Regions from separate parts of the Lysinibacillus sp. FSL K6-0075 genome, predicted to be linked through region 2. Evidence: a T-box and tRNA genes for the amino acid it is inferred to sense, from the RefSeq annotation. Region 2 holds a T-box; the other holds one or more tRNA genes.
What was found. A T-box is a leader RNA that pairs with one kind of tRNA and senses whether it is charged. The one in region 2 lies ahead of leuS (leucine--tRNA ligase), so its partner is inferred to be a tRNA-Leu.
Positions count from the first base shown of each region.

Region 1: it has a tRNA-Leu gene. The T-box ahead of leuS (leucine--tRNA ligase) is inferred to sense a tRNA for this amino acid. The anticodon was not compared.

Region 1 covers NZ_CP151947.1:4,180,934-4,186,908, forward strand. Annotated here, with positions in the region: gene MHB65_RS20855 (DUF2785 domain-containing protein) at 338-1,159, shown strand; gene MHB65_RS20860 (hypothetical protein) at 1,620-1,823, shown strand; gene MHB65_RS20865 (DUF6241 domain-containing protein) at 1,802-2,152, shown strand; tRNA gene MHB65_RS20870 (tRNA-Leu) at 2,756-2,836, opposite strand; tRNA gene MHB65_RS20875 (tRNA-Cys) at 2,884-2,957, opposite strand; tRNA gene MHB65_RS20880 (tRNA-Gly) at 2,966-3,040, opposite strand; tRNA gene MHB65_RS20885 (tRNA-Gln) at 3,047-3,121, opposite strand; tRNA gene MHB65_RS20890 (tRNA-His) at 3,141-3,216, opposite strand; tRNA gene MHB65_RS20895 (tRNA-His) at 3,256-3,331, opposite strand; tRNA gene MHB65_RS20900 (tRNA-Trp) at 3,345-3,418, opposite strand; tRNA gene MHB65_RS20905 (tRNA-Tyr) at 3,432-3,515, opposite strand; tRNA gene MHB65_RS20910 (tRNA-Thr) at 3,525-3,600, opposite strand; tRNA gene MHB65_RS20915 (tRNA-Phe) at 3,613-3,685, opposite strand; tRNA gene MHB65_RS20920 (tRNA-Asp) at 3,702-3,777, opposite strand; tRNA gene MHB65_RS20925 (tRNA-Met) at 3,781-3,855, opposite strand; tRNA gene MHB65_RS20930 (tRNA-Val) at 3,885-3,960, opposite strand; tRNA gene MHB65_RS20935 (tRNA-Glu) at 3,976-4,050, opposite strand; tRNA gene MHB65_RS20940 (tRNA-Ser) at 4,075-4,166, opposite strand; tRNA gene MHB65_RS20945 (tRNA-Asn) at 4,172-4,248, opposite strand; rRNA gene rrf (5S ribosomal RNA) at 4,265-4,380, opposite strand; rRNA gene MHB65_RS20955 (23S ribosomal RNA) at 4,491-5,975, opposite strand, start outside.
Region 2 covers NZ_CP151947.1:3,756,329-3,762,303, forward strand. Annotated here, with positions in the region: gene MHB65_RS18500 (sigma-70 family RNA polymerase sigma factor) at 1-489, opposite strand, end outside; gene MHB65_RS18505 (nucleoside transporter C-terminal domain-containing protein) at 864-2,045, shown strand; gene leuS (leucine--tRNA ligase) at 2,191-4,608, opposite strand; T-box leader at 4,695-4,905, opposite strand; gene sulP (sulfate permease) at 4,971-5,975, opposite strand, start outside.

The DNA of each region.
Region 1 (5,975 bases), 420 kb from region 2:
TATTGCACTTTGTATTAATTTAATTTAACATACAAATGATAACTATCTAACCATTAACTTACAATGAAAATTTTTAATATTATTATATGGGTTCTTTATCCTAAAATCGGGTGGGAAAGTTTTTTAGATAGTAAGTTATCGTATAAAATACAATCGAAGGAGGAGGAATTTTATGGATTTTATGAGGAAATAAACCTCTTGGAAATAATTTATTCCTTTCTGCTATTGCGGATTGTCTCTGATCCTATCTGTACCTCATAGTAAGGGAAGAAGTCGTATAGTCAGTAGAAACCCTTGAAAAAGTTAGTTCAGAAAATTTCTAGTAGGAGCGTGTAAAATGAATTTAAAAGAAAAGTTGATATTAATAAAAGAAAATGGATACCAGGCACCCCCCGATACATTCCAGTTGATGCTAGAAATGATAAATAACATCGGTTCTTTGGATGCCCAACTACGTGATGAGCTAATTTATACGACCTTATCACATTGGATTCCTGATAATTCTCTAACAGCAAACGAACTAGAACAACTTCTACCAGTTGTTTTGGATAAAAACCATCTGCTTTTTAAGCTTGGTGAAACAAATACAGACTCTGTCTTCACTCGATCTTTCTCCATGCTAGTCATACCGCTCCTCTTCACAAGGAATAGAGAATCACCATTTCTCTCAAGAGAGCAAATTCATCAGATAAAAGAGAAAGTATTTTACAATGTACAGGAAGAGCGAGATTACCGTGGGTATGACGAAGAAAAAGGCTGGGCTCATGCTATAGCCCATGCAGCAGATGCTTTAGATGATTTGGCCCAATGCTCCGAACTGGATAAAAGTGACCTCTTAACTATCCTCGATTTGGTTTACGAAAAGATGACCATAACAGATCGAGTTTACTCCGATGGGGAAGATGAAAGAATGGTAAAATGTATAATTAGTGTATTAAATAGAAAAATACTTAGTCAGACTCATGTAGAGCAATGGATTCAAAGTTTTGGTGATGTGGAGAAAAATTCAGAATTTCTCCCTGCCTTTAAGCAAAAAAATAATATAAAGAACTTTTTGAAAAGTTTATACTTTCGAGTTAAATTTTACAATGTAGATGCCGTTCTCTGCTCGACTATCGAGCAAACATTATATAAAGTAGAAAAAGTATACTATTCCTAATTAAAATAAATGAGGGGAAAGCACCCACACTTGTCCGTCTCCACTTCAAATGTGGTAACAGGCAAACAATAGCCCTCAGGGAACATTTTTACTTCACACTTTTCACAGAAAATTTGATTTGCGGGGAATACATAAGTAGACGCTTAGGTCATGAAGACATTGAAACAACAATGAGAACTTATGCACATCTTCTAAAAGAAACCATTGAAGGAAACGATCAATTGGCAATCGATACTTTTACAGAAATGTATCAGTAGAAGAACAATAAACGCCTTACAATGTCCAAATTAAATTTTATTAAAAAAGCTCATGTTTGAAAAATAAACATGGACTTTTTTTGTTTTGCTTCCCTTAATCAATCCCGTTTAATTATAATAATCTGTTATTATTAACCTAATTACATAATATAAAGCAATATATAATTACATAATCATACAAATTACAATGAGGAGTTAATAGAATGAAAAGAAAAACAAAATCGACTACTATTATCATTGTAATAGCAGCCATCATCGGTGCAGCTTTTGCTTACACTCAATTCACAAATCCAATAGAAAAACCTGCTCAACCTGCTCACTTTCAACAAAAACAATTGTTGTTGAAGGTGACGGAGCAATTCTCGAAAGTAAAACAAAAGAAGAATTGCTTTATCCTGACAACTTAATAGAAGACAAAATAAATGAAGCCATTCACAGCATGTCTCACCAAAAGGTTCAATCTGGTGCTCAATGGGGTCACGAGCAAATAACACAAGAAAAGGTTGACCGATTGTTGGCTGTATGTAAAATGAACGATTATGAACATAACGATCTTTACATTCCAATATTGGAAAGATGGTCGAAAGGTGATTTTTCAAACGCCGTTGACGACCATAATAAAATTTGGAAATTACAACAAGGCGGAGGTGAAGAAGCCCTAGGAAAAGCAACTCGTTTGTCAACGCCAGAGGAGGAAGGGTATTATATAAAAGAATATTTCGAAAATAAAAAATAGGGAAATTTTCTATTTGTCTGCTATTTTTCAATTTATTATCATAATACTAATTACTAAAATCCACCAATTACTAAGATACAAAAAAATTATCGGCGGAGGGTTTTATATATGGAAGAAAGACCGCTAACAGACAAAGAACTTTATCACTTAAATATCGCTTTGAACGCAAAAGCCTATGGATTGAAGAACGTGTACAAGAAGAGTTTGGCGATTGAATTGATAAAATTGGCCCATGACCGTTCCCATACAATGAGAAACAAGCGCGACAACAAGTTTCTAAATTTTTACATCCATTGAGACTCCTGAGTTTATTCAAGACTTAATAGAAATGACCACAAATAAATCACGAGATCAATAACATCACAAAACGTCATTTACTTAACCGTAGTGACGTTTTTTCTTTTGGGTTATATTCCCTATTATTCTATTGGACAATCAACTATCGAAGTCGGGATATTAACAGCAATTGTTGCATACAAAGGCTCTGTTACACTACCTCCGCACACTACTTGAATTGATTTTGTAGTGTAAAGGAACACAAAAAAGACTCCACACAATTAAGTGTGAAGCCTTGATACGTAGCATTCTATTGCTAGTTTTAGATACCGGTGGTCGGGGTCGAACCGACACTCCAAAGGAACACGATTTTGAGTCGTGCGCGTCTGCCAATTCCGCCACACCGGCATAATGGCGATAAAAAAAATCGGATAAACCGATTAGCAGTTAAAATATGGAGGCGGCAACCGGATTTGAACCGGTGATAAAGGTGTTGCAGACCTGTGCCTTACCACTTGGCTATGCCGCCATCATACTTGGAGCGGAAGACGAGGTTCGAACTCGCGACCCCCACCTTGGCAAGGTGGTGTTCTACCACTGAACTACTTCCGCAAAAAATGGCTGGGGTACCTGGATTCGAACCAGGGCATGACGGAATCAAAATCCGTTGCCTTACCGCTTGGCTATACCCCAAAAGATAATTAGATAAAAATGGGGCGACTGATGGGAATCGAACCCACGAATGCCTGAACCACAATCAGGTGCGTTAACCACTTCGCCACAACCGCCATAATTACTATTTGGTATTATTCTAATTTAAAATTAAATGGGGCGACTGATGGGAATCGAACCCACGAATGCCTGAACCACAATCAGGTGCGTTAACCACTTCGCCACAACCGCCATAAAATTAAATTGGCAGGGGCAGTAGGAATCGAACCCACATCAAAGGTTTTGGAGACCTCTATTCTACCGTTAAACTATGCCCCTATTAGATTAAAACTGGTGGAGGGGGACGGATTCGAACCGCCGAACCCTAAGGAGCGGATTTACAGTCCGCCGCGTTTAGCCACTTCGCTACCCCTCCGGGAATACATGGTGCCGGCGATAGGAGTCGAACCCACGACCTACTGATTACAAGTCAGTTGCTCTACCAACTGAGCTACACCGGCAAAAAAACATGATGGGTCAGGACGGAATCGAACCGCCGACACTTAGAGCTTCAATCTAATGCTCTACCAACTGAGCTACTGACCCATGTTATTAAAATAAATGGCGGTCCCGACCGGGATCGAACCGGCGATCTCCTGCGTGACAGGCAGGCATGTTAACCGCTACACCACGGGACCATTTGGTTGCGGGGGCCGGATTTGAACCAACGACCTTCGGGTTATGAGCCCGACGAGCTACCACTGCTCCACCCCGCGATAATGATATATACTATTGTAAAAAATAATGGTGGAGGATGACGGGCTCGAACCGCCGACCCTCTGCTTGTAAGGCAGATGCTCTCCCAGCTGAGCTAATCCTCCATCTGGGTATTTAAATGGTGACCCCTACGGGATTCGAACCCGTGTTACCGCCGTGAAAGGGCGGTGTCTTAACCACTTGACCAAGGGGCCAACTATTGGAACAAATCAAAGTGCTGGCGGAGAGTAAGGGATTTGAACCCTTGAGACAGTGTTAACCGCCTACACGATTTCCAATCGTGCTCCTTCGGCCACTCGGACAACTCTCCAAGAATGGCTCCGAAGGCAGGACTCGAACCTGCGACAACCTGATTAACAGTCAGGTGCTACTACCAACTGAGCTACTTCGGAATAATTTTAGTATATAGCCTAGCGACGTCCTACTCTCACAGGGGGAAGCCCCCAACTACCATCGGCGCTAAAGAGCTTAACTTCCGTGTTCGGTATGGGAACGGGTGTGACCTCTTTGCCATCATCACTAGACTATTTGAAAGACAATACTTATTATAACATATCTTATAAAAATTACAAGTATATTATAATATTTTATTCTTTCAAAACTGGATAAACGTGCATTGAATGTTTCAAACGTTTTGGTTAAGTCCTCGATCGATTAGTATTCGTCAGCTCCATGTGTCACCACACTTCCACCTCGAACCTATCTACCTCATCGTCTTTGAGGGATCTTACTTACTTGCGTAATGGGAAATCTCATCTTGAGGGGGGCTTCATGCTTAGATGCTTTCAGCACTTATCCCGTCCACACATAGCTACCCAGCGATGCCTTTGGCAAGACAACTGGTACACCAGCGGTGTGTCCATCCCGGTCCTCTCGTACTAAGGACAGCTCCTCTCAAATTTCCTACGCCCACGACGGATAGGGACCGAACTGTCTCACGACGTTCTGAACCCAGCTCGCGTACCGCTTTAATGGGCGAACAGCCCAACCCTTGGGACCGACTACAGCCCCAGGATGCGATGAGCCGACATCGAGGTGCCAAACCTCCCCGTCGATGTGGACTCTTGGGGGAGATAAGCCTGTTATCCCCGGGGTAGCTTTTATCCGTTGAGCGATGGCCCTTCCATGCGGAACCACCGGATCACTAAGCCCGTCTTTCGACCCTGCTCGACTTGTAGGTCTCGCAGTCAAGCTCCCTTGTGCCTTTACACTCTACGAATGATTTCCAACCATTCTGAGGGAACCTTTGGGCGCCTCCGTTACCTTTTAGGAGGCGACCGCCCCAGTCAAACTGTCCGCCTGACACTGTCTCCTGCCCCGCTAAGGGGCATGGGTTAGAATTTCAATACAACCAGGGTAGTATCCCACCGACGCCTCCTTCGAAGCTGGCGCTCCGAGATCTCTGGCTCCTACCTATCCTGTACAAGTTGTACCAAAATTCAATATCAGGCTACAGTAAAGCTCCACGGGGTCTTTCCGTCCTGTCGCGGGTAACCTGCATCTTCACAGGTACTATAATTTCACCGAGTCTCTCGTTGAGACAGTGCCCAGATCGTTACGCCTTTCGTGCGGGTCGGAACTTACCCGACAAGGAATTTCGCTACCTTAGGACCGTTATAGTTACGGCCGCCGTTTACTGGGGCTTCAATTCGCAGCTTCGCTTGCGCTAACCACTCCTCTTAACCTTCCAGCACCGGGCAGGCGTCAGCCCCTATACGTCACCTTACGGTTTTGCAGAGACCTGTGTTTTTGCTAAACAGTCGCCTGGGCCTATTCACTGCGGCTCTCATGCGCTTGCACGCTCAAGAGCACCCCTTCTCCCGAAGTTACGGGGTCATTTTGCCGAGTTCCTTAACGAGAGTTCTCTCGCACACCTTAGGATTCTCTCCTCGACTACCTGTGTCGGTTTGCGGTACGGGCACCTCTCACCTCGATAGAGGCTTTTCTTGGCAGTGTGAAATCAGGAACTTCGTCCATACGGACTCGCCATCACAGCTCAACGTTACAGTGTGCGGATTTGCCTACACACACGCCTTACTGCTTGGACGCGCATATCCAACAGCGCGCTTACCCTATCCTACTGCGTCCCCCCATTTCTCAAACGGTGAGGAGGTGGTAC
Region 2 (5,975 bases):
ACTATTCGCTAATCGTTCCTGTAACATTTTCCTTGCCCGATGCAATCTGGTTTTAACCGTATTTTCTGCACATGTAAGAATATCTGCAATTTCTTTAACCTTCAATTCCTGATAATAATAAAGAATGACGACTTCTCTATAAGTAATAGGTAGCTCAAATAACGCTTTCGTTATGGTTGCCCGCTCATCCTGGGCTAGTAACATCGTTTCTGGTGTTTGTTTACTTGCACCAATATGTAATTTTTCCAACAGTAGATGGCGTTTATTTTTCCAACTTCGCAGATAATCATGACTTTTATGTACCGTGATTTTAACTAAATAGGTCTTTAGGGATGCTCTTTGTTCAAAGCGATCCTGTTGCCGATAATAAGAAAAAAAGACATCCTGGACTATTTCTTCAGCTATCGCCCAGTCCTTTACATAAAGATAAGCCACTCGTAAGCAATATTCTCCGTGTTCTTCCATAATGGCCGCTAAATGCTCACTCACCCAAACACCTCCTATTCACATTCACTCTATAGTCGTAACCCAATCTTAGTTGGTTTCAAAAAACCAAAAAGTTTCATTAACACGATGGTCATAAAATGAAAAAATCTTCACACAATAAAAGGGTATTTTATTTTGAATTATTCTGGTAACCATAAATATGGATAGTCACTACCATAGATAGAACGAACATTTTTTACACTGAATTTATTCGTATGCCATGTCGCATACTTTTTTTCTATTATCTATTGAATAACTAGCGAAAAAACTGTTATAGTGAGATTGTTTGTCTGACGTCTGACTAATTAAGATCTTTAGCTGTTCTTCTGACATTGGAACATCAGGACAAAATATCACAGATACTTATGGAGGAACTTATGAGATACTTAATATCCCTTTGTGGATTGTTACTTGTTTTTGCCTTAGCTTTATTAATGAGTAAAAACAAAAAAGAAATTAAATATAAATATATAGTGATTATGTTGATCATTCAATTTTTATTGGCAGCTTTACTACTCAATACAACAGTTGGTTATGTTCTAATCAAAGGAATCACCAAAGTATTTGATCACTTATTGTCTTATGCAAATGCGGGTATATCCTTTGTGTTTGGTGGCCTAGCAAATGAAGGAGAATCTCCCTTCTTTTTAGCTGTTTTATTACCAATCGTCTTTATATCTGTCCTGATTGGAATCTTGCAACATTTCAAAATTCTTCCTTTCCTAATGAAATGGGTAGGATTATTTTTAAGCAAGGTAAGTGGCATGGGGAAATTGGAATCCTATAATGCTGTTGCTTCTGCTATGGTAGGCCAATCTGAAGTGTTCATTACTGTAAAAAAGCAATTAGATAAAATTGCACCACAGCGTATGTATACACTATGTGCTTCAGCTATGTCGACTGTGTCGATGTCAGTTGTTGGAGCTTATATGACGATGATTGAGCCAAAGTATGTCGTAACAGCCATTGTGTTAAACCTGTTTGGTGGTTTTATCATTGTTTCCATCATTAATCCCTATACTGTTGATGAAAAAGAAGATATCTTAACAATTGAAGATGAGCATAAGCAAGCGTTCTTTCAAATGATTGGTGAATATATTATGGATGGCTTTAAAGTAGCCATCATTGTTGGTGCTATGCTGATTGGTTTCGTAGCATTAATGGATTTAATCAATTCACTATTCGATATGATAATTGGTATATCGTTCCAAGAAATATTAGGCTATATCTTTGCACCAGTCGCTTTCCTAATGGGTATCCCATGGGCAGATGCTGTTGCTGCTGGCGGTATTATGGCAACCAAATTAGTGACAAACGAATTTGTTGCTATGATTAACCTTGGTGACGTCGCTGAGTCCATGAGTGAACGTACACTAGGCATTATTTCTGTATTCCTCGTATCCTTTGCCAACTTTTCATCAATTGGTATTATTTCAGGAGCTGTAAAAGGGTTGAATGAAAGGCAAGGCAATGTCGTTGCTCGGTTTGGTTTAAAATTATTGTACGGCGCTACACTTGTAAGTATCCTAACAGCTATTATTGTTGGATTGATTATTTAAATTGAATAAGGAACTATTATTTGAACTGCACTCAGATAGCTGGGTGTAGTTTTTTCCTCATTTATCGCTATAAAGTTACTCCAAATTAAAAAATGTACATCACTAAAATTGAATTTAGTAATGTACATTTTTAATTTATATTTCTTTATTTCACGACAATATTGACAAGTTTGCCTGGAATAACGATGATTTTCACTAAGTTCTTTCCTGCCATGTATTCTTGAACTTTTTCATCAGCAAGCGCTACTTTTTCGATATCCTCTTTTGACGCTTCTTTCGCTACAACAATTTTCGCACGTACTTTACCAGCCACTTGCACGGCAATTTCCACTTCATCATCTACAAGTTTTGTTTCATCATATGTTGGCCATTGCTCGTATGAAAGTGTTGATTTATGCCCTAATAATTGCCATAGTTCTTCTGCAATATGCGGAGCGATTGGTGCTAGCATTTTAACAAAGCCTTCAGCATAAGCCGTTGGAATCACATCTGCTTTATAGCAATCATTGATAAAGACCATCATTTGTGAAATAGCTGTGTTAAAGCGGATGCCTTCATAATCCTCTGTCACTTTTTTCACTGTTTGGTGGTATGCTTTTTCAAGTAATTGATTGTTAGACACTTGGATTTTTGCTGAGATTGCGCCATCTTCTTCATTGACAAATAGACGCCAGATACGGTCTAAGAAGCGGCGTGCTCCATCTAAACCATTTGTAGACCATGCAACAGATGCCTCAAGTGGTCCCATGAACATTTCATATAAACGTAATGTATCAGCACCATGTGACGAAATGATTTCATCTGGGTTGACGACATTGCCTTTCGATTTAGACATTTTCTCGTTACCTTCACCTAGAATCATTCCTTGGTTAAATAATTTTTGGAATGGCTCTTTCGTATGAACAACGCCTAAATCATACAGAACTTTATGCCAGAAGCGAGCGTAAAGTAAATGCAATACGGCATGCTCCGCGCCACCAATATAAATATCAACCGGTAACCATCGTTTTAGTAACGCTGGATCTGCAATCGCTTCTGTATTTGTAGGATCGATATAGCGTAAGAAGTACCAGCTAGAACCTGCCCACTGTGGCATTGTATTTGTTTCACGACGTCCTTTTTTGCCTGTTTCTGGATCGACAACATTCACCCATTCAGCAATATTAGCTAGCGGTGATTCACCAGTACCCGATGGACGGATATTATCTGTTTTTGGCAGCATTAATGGTAATTCTGATTCTGGAACTGGCGTAATCGTGCCATCTTCCCAATGAATCATTGGAATTGGTTCACCCCAATAACGCTGACGAGAGAATAACCAGTCACGTAGACGATAAGAAGTTTTCTTCTCCCCTACACCTTTTTCCTCTAACCATTCAATGGCTTTTGCAATGCCATCTGCTTTATTTAAGCCATTAAGGAATTCAGAGTTAATATGTTGACCATCACCTGTAAACGCTTCTTTACTAATGTCTCCACCTTCAAGTACAGGAACGATGTCTAAGCCAAATTCAGTCGCAAATTCATAGTCACGCTCGTCATGTGCTGGCACCGCCATAATAGCACCTGTACCATAAGACACTAACACATAGTCAGCAATCCAAATCGGCACTTTTTTACCGTTAATCGGATTCACTGCATAAGCACCTGTAAATACGCCTGTTTTTTCTTTCGCTAAATCTGTACGCTCTAGGTCAGATTTCATTTTAACTTTCTCTAAATAAGTCTCAACAGCATGGCGTTGGTCAGCTGTTGTAATTTGTTCCACTAATTTATGCTCTGGTGCAAGCACACAGTATGTAGCACCAAATAATGTATCAGGGCGTGTTGTGAAAACGGTGAAGTTTTGATCTGAACCGTCAATGGTAAATGTCACTTCTGCCCCTTCTGAACGGCCAATCCAATTGCGCTGCATATCTTTAATAGACTCAGGCCAATCAACTTCTTCTAGGTCATCGATTAAACGATCAGCATAGGCTGTAATTTTAAGCATCCATTGCTTCATTGGTCGGCGTTCCACTGGATGACCACCACGCTCTGATTTCCCATCAATCACTTCTTCGTTAGCTAATACCGTGCCGAGTGCTGGACACCAGTTAACAGCCACTTCATCCACATAAGCTAAACCTTTCTTATAAAGCTGGATAAAAATCCATTGTGTCCATTTATAATACTCTGGATCAGTCGTGTTAATTTCACGATCCCAATCATAGCTGAAGCCTAGCTCTTGAATTTGACGTTTAAATGTCGCAATATTTTTAGCTGTAAATTCAGCTGGATCATTCCCTGTATCAAGCGCATATTGCTCAGCTGGCAAACCGAAAGCATCCCAGCCCATTGGATGTAGTACATTGTAGCCTTGCATACGTTTAAAGCGCGATAGAATATCAGTTGCCGTATACCCTTCTGGATGGCCTACATGGAGTCCTGCACCAGACGGATATGGGAACATATCTAATGCGTAAAATTTAGGCTTCTCTATTTCATTTTCAGTTTTGAATGTTTTGTTATCAGCCCAATATTGCTGCCACTTTTTTTCAATTTGTTCATGATTAAAACTCATTCTTTTTCCTCCTTCGATTGATCATGCTGCTCTCCATCATAATTGACAAAATATTTAAAAAATAAAAAAACTCGCCCCATTCTTAAAGAAGGGACGAGAGAATTTGTACTCCCGCGGTACCACCCAGATTAGTGATTACACTCGGCTCAAGCTTCCTTAACGCGGAAGAAACGACACACGCTGTTTCACGCGGGCAGACTCAGAAGGCGAGTTCAACTTGCTTTCTTACTAGCTCCCACCAACCGCTAGCTCTCTAAAAAGAACCACAAATCTACTATTCCTCATCACAGTCTTTACATGATATTGCATTTATTCTAATGGAAAGTATTGAAAAGCACAAGCCTTTGTTTACAGCTTACCCATTACTGAACAATTAATTCCTTTTTTTCCTTAGGCTTTGATAAATCCTTGCATTCATGAAATGCAAAATGCTGACATCCGATACATTGATTTGCGTTCAAATAATTGAAAGCCTTTGTAATCGCTTCTCCAGTATGTTGATAAAAATGTTGCGCACCTATTTTATCGTAAAGACCATTGTGCTGAAGAGCATCCTTTAAATCACCTTGCACACCCGTTACCAAAATAGTACCGCCCTGTGCCTTATAGTTTTCAATGATATTGCTAAAATATGCCTCTCCAGTAGAATCCATAAAGGGCACTTTCCCCATTCGTAATATTAAAACTCTTGGTTGCTGATGCAAAGTACTTTCAATTGTTTGTTCAAACATTTGTGCAGCACCAAAGAACAACGGCCCTTCAATTGTGTACATACTAATTTGCGGGCAATCATGCTGTTGATGCACAACATATGGCTGTACCTTCTCACTTTTATTCGAATGGTCTGGAAGTACCTTCGTGACAACAAGCTTTTCACTCATGCGTTTCGCAAATAATAGCACAGCCAGCACAAGCCCCACTTCAACTGCTAATGTGAGACTAGTGAATACCGTTAATAAAAAGGTAATCAATAACACCAGTGAATCGCCTGATTTTAATTTTACGATATGTGCAAAATGATGTCGTTCACTCATATTCCAAGCTACGACCATCAAAACCGGAGCCATACTTGCTAACGGAATATGAGATGCATATGGAGCTAATAACAATAATGTGATTAAAACAAACACACCATGTATGATACCCGACATAGGAGATACTGCCCCTGTTTTTATATTGGTCGCTGTGCGTGCGATGGCCCCTGTTGCTGGAATACCACCGAACAATGGCGTCACAATATTAGCAATCCCCTGACCAATTAGCTCACGATTACTGTTATGCTTACTATTTGTCATCCCATCCGCAACAACTGCAGATAATAGAGACTCAATACCACCTAGCATCGCAATGACAAATGCTGGACCAAT